2 linked regions of the Cyanobium sp. PCC 7001 genome follow. The protein of the gene in region 1 interacts with the protein of each later gene in a pairwise test. Links are inferred from orthologs where the notes say so. Each region holds a gene or a part of one and is shown on either strand. Other genes may lie near its edges. The genes, in order: ruvA and ruvC.

What was found.
Region 2: the proteins of ruvA (region 1) and ruvC interact in binary tests that used the Escherichia coli proteins (3 or more experiments, as listed by UniProt). The link is inferred for Cyanobium sp. PCC 7001 from one-to-one orthologs.

The regions. Positions count from the first base shown.
Region 1 is NZ_DS990556.1:653,858-659,858, forward strand. Bases 1,099-4,030 are described here. They hold ruvA (Holliday junction branch migration protein RuvA), read left to right. Parts: upstream 1,099-2,208; coding sequence 2,209-2,853; downstream 2,854-4,030. Other genes in these bases: CPCC7001_RS03185 (DMT family transporter), read left to right, coding at 1,099-1,726; CPCC7001_RS03190 (hypothetical protein), read right to left, coding at 1,698-2,123; rpsO (30S ribosomal protein S15), read left to right, coding at 3,012-3,281; CPCC7001_RS03205 (PAM68 family protein), read left to right, coding at 3,291-3,695; CPCC7001_RS03210 (DNA polymerase III subunit alpha), read right to left, coding at 3,751-4,030. In the rest of the region: dnaG (DNA primase), read right to left, coding at 1-757; more of CPCC7001_RS03185, read left to right, coding at 788-1,098; more of CPCC7001_RS03210, read right to left, coding at 4,031-6,001. UniProt on the Escherichia coli protein: The RuvA-RuvB-RuvC complex processes Holliday junction (HJ) DNA during genetic recombination and DNA repair.
Region 2 is NZ_DS990556.1:1,172,812-1,178,582, forward strand. What follows is about bases 1,893-4,594. They hold ruvC (crossover junction endodeoxyribonuclease RuvC), read left to right. Parts: upstream 1,893-2,853; coding sequence 2,854-3,336; downstream 3,337-4,594. Other genes in these bases: bchI (magnesium chelatase ATPase subunit I), read left to right, coding at 1,893-2,837; CPCC7001_RS05745 (5-formyltetrahydrofolate cyclo-ligase), read left to right, coding at 3,336-3,968; CPCC7001_RS05750 (hypothetical protein), read left to right, coding at 4,065-4,232; CPCC7001_RS05755 (hypothetical protein), read left to right, coding at 4,259-4,594. Outside these bases: CPCC7001_RS05725 (serine hydrolase), read left to right, coding at 1-319; CPCC7001_RS05730 (DUF3370 domain-containing protein), read left to right, coding at 316-1,752; more of bchI, read left to right, coding at 1,749-1,892; more of CPCC7001_RS05755, read left to right, coding at 4,595-4,774; CPCC7001_RS05760 (SufE family protein), read left to right, coding at 4,775-5,209; CPCC7001_RS05765 (homoserine dehydrogenase), read left to right, coding at 5,244-5,771.

The sequences.
Region 1 (6,001 bases):
CGAACACCTCGGTTTCCGGCGAGTTGAGGTATTTGGGCTCGCCGCCGTCCAGGCTGCGGCCACCGAAGCCGATCACCCGCCCCTGACGGTCCTTGATCGGCACCATGACGCGGCCGCGAAAGCGGTCGTAATAGCCCTGGCTCCCCTCGCCGCCCTGCCCCTTGCGCGGCACCGCCAGGCCCGCCTCCACCAGCCACTCCGGCCCGATGCCCTCCACCTGTCCCAGGTGATTCAGGAGGCCGTCCCACCGGTCCGGTGCGAAGCCGAGCTCGAAGGCCTCGATGGTGCCCTCCCCGAGCTTGCGCTGCTCGCGCAGGTAGGCCAGGGCCCCCGCACCCTCGGGGGCGCGCAGCTGGCTGCGGAACCAGCCCGAGGCCAGGCTCAGCACCCGGTGCAGCTGATCGCGGCGCGAGAGCTGCCGGCGCAGGCGCTCCTGCTGGGGGCCGTCGAGGGTCTCGATCGGCAGCTGGTACTTGCGCGCCAGCTCCAGCACCACATCGCTGAAGCTCTGGCGCTGCAGCTCCATCAGGAACTTGATGGCGTTGCCGCCAGCGCCGCAGGAGAAGCAGTAATAGAACTGCTTGGCCGGTGACACCGTCATCGACGGCGACGTGTCGTCGTGGAAGGGGCAGATGCCGACGAATTCCCGCCCCTTCTTCTTGAGCACCACGTGCTCGCCCACCACATCCACGATGTCGGCGCGCTCCTTCACGGCCTCGATCGTGCGGGGGTGGAGGCGCGGCAGGCTCAAGGGCATGGCCCCGGTTGGACTCCGATTCTGCCCGCCATGGCCAGCACCGTGCCGCTGCCCTGGCTGCCACCATGGCCGCCATCGGCGGGGTCGGCCCGGATGACGCGGGGCACCCCCCTGGCTCCCACACTCCAGATGGTGGCAAGCGCCCTGGCCTTCAGCGTCATGGGGGTGTGTGTGAAGCAGCTGGAGGGCCGCATCCCCGCCGCCGAGGTGGTGCTGGCCAGGGCCCTGGTGAGCGTGGTGCTGAGCTGGGGGCTGCTGCGCCGGGCCGGCGTGGATCCCTGGGGCCAGCGGCGCGCTCTGCTGCTGTGGCGCGGCGTCATCGGCACCCTGGCCCTGTTCTGCGTGTATGCGGCGCTGATGGCCCTGCCGCTGGCATCCGCCACGGTGCTCCAGTACCTCTACCCCACCTTCACGGCCCTGCTGGCCTGGCTGGCGCTCGGTGAGCCCATCGGCCGGCGCGTGCTGCTGGCCATGGCCGTGGGCTGGGCCGGTGTGCTGCTGGTGGCCCAGCCGGCTCCGCTGTTCGACGGCGCAACGCCCCTGCAGCCGCTGCCGGTGCTGATCGCCGTGGCGGGGGCCCTGGCCACCGCCCTGGCCTACGTGAGCGTGCGCAGCCTCGGCCGCACGGAGCACCCGCTGGTGATCGTGTTCTACTTCCCACTGGTGGCCGTGCCCCTGAGCCTGCCGCTGGTGGTGCTGAATCCGGTGCTGCCCACCCCCACCGACGTGGTGTGGCTCGCTGGGGTGGGGGTGTTCACCCAGCTCGGGCAGGTCAGCCTCACGCGCGGCCTCACCGCCCTGCCGGCCGCCCGGGCCACGGCGCTCAGCTACGTGCAGGTGCTGTTCGCCGGGCTTTGGGGCTGGCTGCTGTTCGCCGAGGGCCTCGACGGCTGGACCATTCTCGGCGCGCTGCTGGTGCTGCTGGCCACCCTGATCAGCCTCAGCGCACGAGGGGCAACGGGTCGGTGATCCAGAGCTGGGTGTCGCCGTCGAGGGCACCGCTGGGCCGGGCCAGCCGCCAGCTCTCGCCCCGCTCGCCCCGCTGCAGGTACAGCTCGAAGGGGGTGTCCACCCGGATCGGATCGTCGGGCAGGCGCCAGTCGAAGCTGCCGGTGAGGTGCAGCCCCTTCGCCTCACCGATCCGCACCGTGTCCTGACGGGTCACCCGCACCCGGCTCACCTCGGGCACGCCCTCGGGCTGCAGGCGCAGGGCCTGGGCGATGGCGCCCTGGGTGAGCTGGATCTGGAGCGTGAGGGCTTCGAGCAGCACGCTGCGGGGCGGCTGGGCGGCCCCGCCACACCCCCCGATGGGGAGCAGCAGCGCCAGCGCCAGTCCCAGCGCCGGCAGACGCCGGGGCAGCCACATCCGGCAGGCGTTGGCAAGGCGCTGAGCCCAAGACTGGGCAAGGGTCCGCAGGGCGGGCAGCATGGTTTCGGTTTCACTGCCTCCAATGATCGGCTGGCTGCAAGGCGACATCGCCGATCCCTGGCAGCACGACAAGCGCTGCGGGCTCCTGCTCCTCTGCCGCGGCGTGGGCTACGAGGTGCAGGTGAGCCAACGGGACTGGCGGCGGCTGCCCCCGCCGGGCTCACCGCTCGCGCTGCACATCCACCAGAGCATCCGAGAGGACGCCTGGACCCTCTACGGCTTCACGGCGCGGCAGGAGCGGGACCTGTTCCGCGACCTGGTGGCGGTCAGCGGCGTGGGTCCCCAGATGGCCATGGGGCTGCTGGGTGCCCTCGAGATGGAGGAGCTGGTGCAGGCCATCGTCCAGCCGGATCTGCGGCGGCTCTGCCAGGCCCCGGGGGTGGGCAAGCGCACGGCGGAACGGCTGGCGGTGGAACTGCGGGTGCGGCTGCAGGAGCGCTACCTGGGCGCGGTGGAGACTGCGGCCGAGGCTGATCCCGAGCAGCTTCCGGGTCTGGCCGACGGCAGCCGCGATGACATCTGCGGCACGCTGGTGTCCCTCGGCTTCGCCGACCTGGAGATCCACCGGGCCCTGCGCGCCGTGGCCTCCCAGGGCCTCACGGCGGAGGCCTCCACCGAGGACTGGATCCGCGACTGCCTGCGCTGGCTGTCCCGGCCGGCCGCATGAGTGGCGAAAGCCCTGGCAGGGGGACTCTGAGCGGTAAAGTGTCGGTTTGCACCGCAGAAGCCGGGGCAAGGCTGTCAGCACCGGGGTGCGATTCCCCGCCACGACGCCATGCCTGCCACCCCAGGCCGCAGGCCCAGGCTCCGCCACCTTCCATCTCCATGCCGCTCACCACCGACAAGAAGCAGGAACTGATCAACAGCCACCAGACCCATGGCACCGACACCGGTTCCGTCGAGGTGCAGGTGGCGATGTTGAGTGAGCGCATCACCCAGCTCACGGGCCATCTGCAGCAGAACAAGCACGACTTTTCCTCCCGCCAGGGGCTGCTGAAGATGATTGGCCGCCGCAAGCGCCTGCTGGGCTACCTCAAGAGCATCAGCCAGGACCGCTACAGCGCCCTGATCGCCAAGCTCGGCATCCGCGGCTGAGGTGCCGCCATGCCCGGCAAGGGTCTCGCTCCCCGTTCCTCCAAGACCCCCAGGGCTCCGCGCCCGGCCGGCTCCCGGGCTGCAGGCAAGCCCAGCCAGCAGGGCATTCCTGACGCTGTGGCCAACCGCATGGCCCGCCGTGTCGCCGTGGCCACAGGCATCCCCACCCTGATGGGCATGGGGGTGTTCGTGGCCAGCTACGTCCTGGTGAGCCGGCAGATCGCCGACATCTCACCGGGTGTCACCCTGGCCGCGTCCGGCGCCTGCTTTCTCCTCGGCCTGGTGGGGTTGAGCTACGGCGTGCTCTCCGCCAGCTGGGAAGAGAGGCCCGGCAGCCTGATGGGCGGTGAGCAGCTGGGCCTCAACATCTCCAGGCTGCGGGAGTCGCTCCGAGCCAGGCGCTCCGGACGCTGATCCCGGCCTCTGCTGCTGCCGCTGCCGCTGTTCGGGCCTGCTGACCAGCAGCCACTCAGGCCGCCATCAGCGGGGCACTGATCCGGGCACGGAAATCCGCCGCTGCCAGGGTGTCGAGGGCCGCTGCGGCATCGGCCACGCAGAACTGCGGACCGAGCCGCACGAAGCGGGTCTCCTGCCGTTGCTGCACCAGCGCCACCACAGGCACCCGCAACCCCACGTCATCCAGGGGAGGACGATGGCGCTGCAGGCATTCCCGCAGGCGATGCTGAATGGCGATGTCGGCGGCCTGTTCCGCCTCCAGCTCCACCATCAGCAGCTGCAGATCGTCGATGGAGCGGCAGTCATCCACGATCAGCTGCACCCGGTCGTCCCGGCGATCCACGGAGCCCCACACCAGCAGGCGGGCATCCACCATCAGGTGGTCGGCCAGGCGGGCGTAGGCGCGGGGAAAGACCACCGCCTCGCAGCTGCCGGTGAGATCCTCCAGCTGCAGCACCGCCATGCGATCGCCCTTGCGCGTGGTCACCTGGCGCAGTTCCGGCACCATCGCCACGGCGCTCACCTTGGCCTTGTCCGGCTGTTCCTCCAGGGTGGCGAGGGCCACCGGCGACAGCAGCCGCACCGGACGCCCCAGCTGCTTGAGGGGGTGATCCGAGAGGTAGAACCCCACCAGCTCCTTCTCCAGCCGCAGTTTCTCGGTGGGGGGATAGTCGTTCACCGGGGCCGCCTTGGGGGCCGTGCTCAGATCGCCGCCGCCGGCACCGCCAGCGCTGGCCGGCTCCGCGGCCGAACTCGAGGCCATCAGGTCGAACAGGTTGCCCTGGCCGCTGGCGCGGTCGCGGGCGCGGGAGCTGGCCCAGTCCAGGATCAGATCCAAGTCGGCCATCAGCTGAGCGCGGTTGCCGCTGGGCTCGAGGGCATCGAGGGCTCCGGAATGGATCAGGGCCTCGAGGGCCCGGCGGTTCAGCTGCTGGCCGGGGATGCGATCGCAGAGATCCGCCAGGGAGCGGAACGGTCCATCCTCCTGGCGCACCTCGATCAGCTGGCGGATGGCCCCGTCGCCGAGATTGCGCACGGCGGAGAGCCCGAAGAGGATGCGATCGCCGACGGGGGTGAAATCAATGCCCGATGCGTTCACATCGGGAGGCATCACTTCGATACCCATGGCATTGCAGTTGGCGATGTAGCGCTGCACCTTGTCCGACGCTCCGGCATTCACCGTGAGCAGCGCCGCCATGTAGGCCACGGGGTAGTGGGCCTTGAGGTAGGCGGTCTGGAAGGTCACGGCGCCATAGGCCGTGGAGTGGCTCTTGTTGAAACAGTATTCGGCGAACAGCACCATCTGCTCGAACAGGGCCTCGGCCACCTTCGTGTCCACCCCCCGCCGGGTGGCTCCCTCCACGAAGATGGTCTGGTGCTTTTCCATCTCGCTCTTTTTCTTCTTGCCCATGGCCCGCCGCAGCAGATCGGCTTCGCCCAGGGAGTAGCCCGCCAGATCCTGGGCGATCTTCATGATCTGCTCCTGGTACACCATGATCCCGTAGGTTTCATTCAGGATCGGCTGGAGTTTGTCGTGGGCGAAATCAATCGCCTCACGGCCATGCTTGCGGTTGATGAACTTGGGGATCAGCCCCGCATCCAATGGCCCCGGACGGTAGAGGGCCAGAATCGAGGAAATGTCCTCCAGGCATGACGGCTTGAGATCCCGCACGATCTGCCGCATGCCGCTGGATTCCAGCTGGAAGATGCCTTCCAGATCCCCCCGGGCCAGCAGTCCGTACGTGGCCGCATCGTCGAGGGGAAGTTTGTCCGGGTCGACGGTTTCACCGGTGCTCTGCTGCACCAGATCGAGGGTTTTATCGATCATGGTGAGGTTCTTGAGGCCCAGGAAATCCATCTTCAAAAGGCCCATCGACTCCACGTCCTCCATGAAGTACTGGGTGATCACCTGGCCGTCGTTGTTGCGCTGAAGCGGCACGAGCTCATCAAGGGGGTCGGCCGCGATCACCACACCGGCGGCATGAACGCCGAAGGTTTTGTTGGTGCCCTCGATCCGCATGGCCATGTCTACCCAGCGGCGCACATCGGGATCCTTTTCGTATTTCTCGCGGAACTCCGCAGCGGGCGACTCCGGCCCGATCATCTCCTTGAGCTTGGCGGGCTTGCCCCGCACCACGGGGATGAGCTTGGCGAGACGGTCGGCATCGCCGTAGGGGATGTCGAGCACCCGGGCCACATCCTTGAGCACCGCCTTCGAGGTCATGCGGTTGAAGGTGATGATCTGGGCCACCTTGTCCTCGCCG
Region 2 (5,771 bases), 520 kb from region 1 along the record:
TCCGCGGGCTCGGGATCTGTTTCGCGAGATCATGGGCACCTCCCGCACCAACACCCTGATCCCGCTCGGACTGCTTCAGGGCCTGGGCAAGGACGCCGCAGACCCGGACAGCGAACTGCTGAGCTTCGGCGTCACCGTGTACAACAAGACCGGCGACATCGGCATCGCCTACTCCGACGCCGCCCTGATCCATCTCCCCACCGGCCAGCGGGCCGTGGCCGCCTTCATGGTGAAGGGGCCGTTCAACGACCCGCGCTCCGCCGAGCTGATCCGCTCGATGGCCGCCGAAACCGCCAAAACCCTCGTGGGCCGCCGATGATCTCCCCGCTCCGTCTCCTGCTCTCCACGGCCACCGGCGTGGTCGCCGCCACGGGCCTGGTGCTGCCCACGGGGGCGGCACCAGCGGCGGCCCCGGCGGCTCCGGCTCCGGCGCCCCCCATGCTCCGCTCCCAGACGGTGGCCCCCCTCCCCGGCGGCCTGGACACCGTGCTGGTGGTGAACGACAACAATCCGGAGCTGATCACGGGGCCGGGGATCCTGCTCTCCACCTTCCCCGGCCGGGGCCGCGGCGTGCCCGAGGCCCATCTGGATGTGCCCCTCAGCGGCAGCTTCGATCTGTTCAGCCACCACGTGTATGCCGGCAAGCCGGACACCCTCGACTCCACCCTGTGGCTGGCGGTGGTGGCCCAGCCGCGGGGGCCGAAGCCGGTGACCCTGCGCCTGCTCGGAGGCTCCACCGCCCTGTCGCAGTCGCTCGATCCGGCCATGGCGGGCGCCCCGTTCCTGCCCCTGCCGCCCCTGCTGGAGGAAACCACCACCCCGGCCTACGCCGGACCGGGCAGCCGGGTGGCGGGCGAACTGCTGGCCCGCCGGCGCAGCCCTGAACTGGCGCGCGAATGGACCCTCGCCCCGGACCAGCCGAGCACCCTGGTGGTGCTGCCCTTGCCGGTGCGGGGGCTCGATCCCCTGCTGAACGGCCGCAACCTGCAGATGCGCCTGCTCAGCAGCGGTCCGGTGAGCCTGGCCACCCTGGCCGCCTTCGGACCCAACGATGCCCCGCCCCCGGCCGACACCTGGGCCCGCCTGCTGGACGGAGGGCTCAGTCCGAAGGAGCACACGCCCACGCCGCGGGGGGCCAGCGGCCGGATCATCTACTCCAGGGTCAGCGGCGTGCAGGTGGGCAGCGTCTGGAGGGGCACGATCACCGCCCCGGACAAGGCCTGGCTGCCGGCCAGCGCCGCGCCGATCTCCTGGCCGATCGCCTCGCTCGAGCGCGGCACCCTGGGCACCGGCCAGGTGCAGACCGCCGAACTGAAGGCCTTCTATCCCGGCACCGCCTGGGCCGCCCACGGCAACTACGGGGTCGAGTATGACCTCACCATCCCGCTGCGCAACACCGGCACCACTCCCGTGCAGCTGCAGCTTGCCCTGGAGTCGCCCATCAAGGGCGATCAGCCCCAGGGCGGACTGCGCTTCAACACCACCCCCGCCAAGGCCGTGATGTTCCGGGGGCCGGTGGAGGTGAGCGGCCTGGATGGCCCCGGCGGACGGACCAGCGGCCGCCGCCGCTTCCATCTGGTGCAGCGGGCCGGCGATCCAGGGCCGGCCCTGGGCACCGTGAGCCTGGCGCCGGGCGCCCACCGCAGCCTGCGGGTGCGGCTCATCTACCCGGCCGACGCCACCCCGCCCCAGGTGCTCAGCCTGTTGCCTGTGAAACAATCCCCTCCGACCCCAGCCAGCCGCCAACCGTGACGCAAGCCCGCAAGCGCCGGGTCTTCCCCTTCACCGCGATCGTGGGGCAGGAGGAGATGAAGCTGGCCCTGCTGCTGAATGTCATCGATCCCCGCATCGGCGGGGTGATGATCATGGGCGACCGGGGCACGGGCAAGAGCACCACGATCCGCGCCCTGGCCGATCTTCTTCCCGAGATCCCCGTGGTCGCGGGCGATCCCTACAACAGCTCCCCCGACGATCCGGATCTGCAGAGCGCCGAGGTGCGCCAGCGGGCCGAGCAGGGGGAACAGCTGCCGGTGGAGCAGCGCCAGGTGCCGATGGTGGACCTGCCCCTGGGCGCCACCGAAGACCGCCTCTGCGGCACCATCGACATCGAGAAGGCCCTCAGCGAGGGGGTGCGCGCCTTCGAGCCCGGTCTGCTGGCCAAGGCCAACCGCGGCCTGCTCTACGTGGATGAGGTGAACCTGCTGGACGACCACCTGGTGGACGTGCTGCTGGATTCGGCCGCCTCGGGCTGGAACACGGTGGAGCGGGAGGGCGTGAGCGTGCGGCACCCGGCCCGTTTCGTGCTGATCGGCTCGGGCAACCCCGAAGAGGGGGAGCTGCGGCCCCAGCTGCTGGATCGCTTCGGCATGAGCGTGGAGGTGCGCACCGTGCGCGATCCCGAACTGCGGGTGCAGGTGGTGGACCAGCGCACCGCCTTCGACAACGATCCCGACGGCTTCAACGCCGCGGTGCAGACCACACAGGACACCCTGCAGGCCCGGGTGGTGGAGGCCCAGAACCGCCTGCCCCAGGTGCAGATCGACGACGACCTGCGCATCCGCATCTCCGCCGTGTGCGGTGAGCTCGACGTGGACGGCCTGCGCGGCGACATCGTGACCAACCGGGCCGCCCGCGCCCTGGCCGCCTTCGAGGGCCGCACCGAGGTGACCGAAGACGACGTGGCCCGGGTGGCCGCCTGCTGCCTGCGCCACCGCCTGCGCAAGGATCCCCTGGAACAGATCGACTCCGGCGAGCGGGTGGTGAAGGTGTTCTGCAAGGTGTTCGACCGCCCCGACGCCAGCGACCGGAGCCAGTTCGAACTGGCCCTGGTGGCCTAGGGACGGGCCCGGCCCGGTGCGCATCCTCGGCATCGATCCGGGCCTGGCCCGGGTGGGTTACGGCGTGATCGAGGTGCAGGAGCAGCCGGGAGCCACGGCCCAGCCCCAGCAACTGCTCGACTGCGGCATCCTCCGCACCGATGCCGGCCGCAGCGAGGGAGAGCGGATGGTGGAGATCGCCGCCGACCTGCGGGTGCTGCTGCGGCGCTGGCAGCCCCAGCTGGCGGTGGTGGAGAAGTTCTTCTTCTACCGCTCCAGCACCACCATCGCCGTGGTGCAGGCACGGGGCGTGGTGATCATGACCCTGGCCCGCTTCCAGGTGCCGGTGATGGAGCTGCCGCCGATGCAGATCAAGCAGGCCCTCACCGGCAACGGCCATGCCGAGAAGGCCGAAGTGCTCGAGGCCGTGATGCGGGAGCTGGCGCTCGAAGCCCCTCCACGACCGGACGATGCCGCCGATGCCCTCGCAGCCGCCCTCACGGGCTGGTTCCAGCGGTGATGCCCCATCCCGAGTCCCCGTCTGCCTCTGCGGCCCGGAAGCGTCAGCTGCGGCGGCAGTTCCGTGAACGGCGCCGCAGCCTGCTGCCGGCCTGCGCCGGGGCACTCGCGGAGGTGCTGGCCGCCCAGGTGCCCGCTCTGCTGGCGGCGGCAGCGCCACGCGATCCCACCCAGCCAGCAGAGAGCGGCTGGCTGGGCCTGTACTGGCCCCTGCCGGGCGAGCCCGATCTGCGGCCGGTGCTGCAGGGGTCAGCAGCCTGCCGCGGCCGTCTGGCCCTGCCGGCGATCGCAGCCGGCCGCCTGCACTATCGCCCCTGGCAACCGGGCACCGAGCTGCAGGCCGATGCCTGTGGCATTCCAGCTCCCCCGGCCGCCGCCGGCGATCTGGCCGCCTCCGACCTGCGGCTGATCCTGGTGCCGGCGCTGGCCGTCGACCGGCGCGGCATCCGCCTCGGCTATGGCGGTGGCTGGTACGACCGGCTGCGCAGCGACCCCGACTGGCGACGGGTGGAGGCCCTGGCGGTGCTGCCCCAGGGCTGCGTGGTCGATCGGCTGCCGCAGGAGCCCTGGGACATCCCGATGGATGGGTGGATCAGCGAGGCAGGCCTCACCCGGCTGTGTCGCGAACCTTGACAAAGCCGCAACAGGACTGGGACTGGCCATGAACCTCTGCGAAGATCGCCCCATTGCTCATTTCGCCCCGTGACGATGACCGCCGGATCCCTGTCCATGGCGAGCTCCTCGCCAGCCGGGGCGCCCAGCGCCGCCGAGCGGGTTCTGGCCTCGGAGCTGGCGGGTCGCAGCGACAGCCACGACGCCCTGTCGATGATGGTCACCTCCATGCTGCGGATGGTGCAGGCCGGCAAAACGCGCGAGAGTCGCTGGAAAGACTCCTGAGCCCTGTCCTGAATCCCCGGCGAACCATGGTCCTGCCCTCGCTTCTCTCCGCCCGGGGCCTGAGCCCTCTGGTCGCGGCCGCTGCCCTTGGTTTCACCGTGGCTGGGCCGTCGCCGGTGTGGGGCCACGCCATCGAGAGCAGTCTCGAGAGGATCACGGCCCTCAACGACGAGCTGATGCTGGAGAGCCGCTTCAGCAACGGCGAACCCGCCGATGACGCCGTGGTGCGGCTGCTTCCCCCAGGCGGAGAGCCGATCGAGGTGGGCCGCACCGATGCCAGCGGCCGCATCCGTTTCAGCCTGCCCAGCCCGGCCGCCAAGGACTGGGAGGTGCAGGTGGACCGCGGGCCCGGCCACCGCGACTATCTGGAGCTGAACGAAACCGGCAGCGCCGCCCCCAGCCTGGGCCTGCGCCCGGCAGCGCCGGTGCGGACAGCGATCAGCAACCCTGGGCTGGTGAACGATCCCTGGGTCCTCCTGGCGGGCCTCACCCTCATCGGCGGGGGCGCAGCAGGCATGCTGGCGCTGCGTCGCCGTTTCTGAATGGCCGAGCCCAAACCGGGGGCCACGGGCAGCCCCGCCCTGGACAGCATCGTGGCGCGCCTGGCCGGCACCTCCGATCCCAGGCGCCGGTACGAATACGTGCTGTGGCTGGCCAAGAAGCTCGAACCCCTGCCGGAGGAATTCCGCACCGACACCTTCAAGGTGAAGGGGTGCGTGTCCCAGGTGTACGTGGTGGGCGAGCTGCAGGATGGCCACCTGCACTGGCGGGGCGACTCGGACGCCGCCATCACCAAGGGCCTGCTGGCCCTGCTGATCGAGGGTCTGGAGGGCCTCACCCCCGAACAGGCCGCGGCCATCGATCCCGCCTTCATCGCCGCCACCGGGCTGCAGGGCAGCCTCACGCCGTCGCGGGCCAACGGCTTCCTCAACATCATGGCGATGATGCAGGCCCAGGCCAGAGCCCTGGCGGCCTGATTTCTAGGATCCTGCCATTGCGGGGCACCACAGCATGACCATCGGCATCGGCCTGCTCGGACTGGGCACAGTGGGCGCCGGTGTGGCGAGCATTCTGGCCAGCCCTGAAGGCCGCCATCCCCTGGTGGCCGCCCTGCGGCTCCAGCGGGTGGCGGTGCGGGATCTGACCCGCTCCCGGCCGCTGGCGCCGCCGGCCGAGCTGCTCACCACCGATCCCGAGGCGGTGGTCGATGACCCGGCCGTGGACATTGTGGTGGAGGTGATGGGCGGCCTCGAGCCAGCCCGCACCCTGATCCTGCGGGCGATCGCCGCGGGCAAGCCCGTGGTCACGGCCAACAAGGCCGTGATCGCCCGCCATGGCGAGGAGATCGCCGCCGCAGCCGCCGCACAGGGGGTCTACGTGCTGATCGAGGCCGCCGTGGGCGGCGGCATCCCGATCATCGAGCCGCTGAAGCAGTCCCTGGGCAGCAACCGGATCCAGCGGGTGAGCGGGATCATCAACGGCACCACCAACTACATCCTCAGCCGCATGGCCGCCGAGGGCGCCGCCTACGCCGATGTG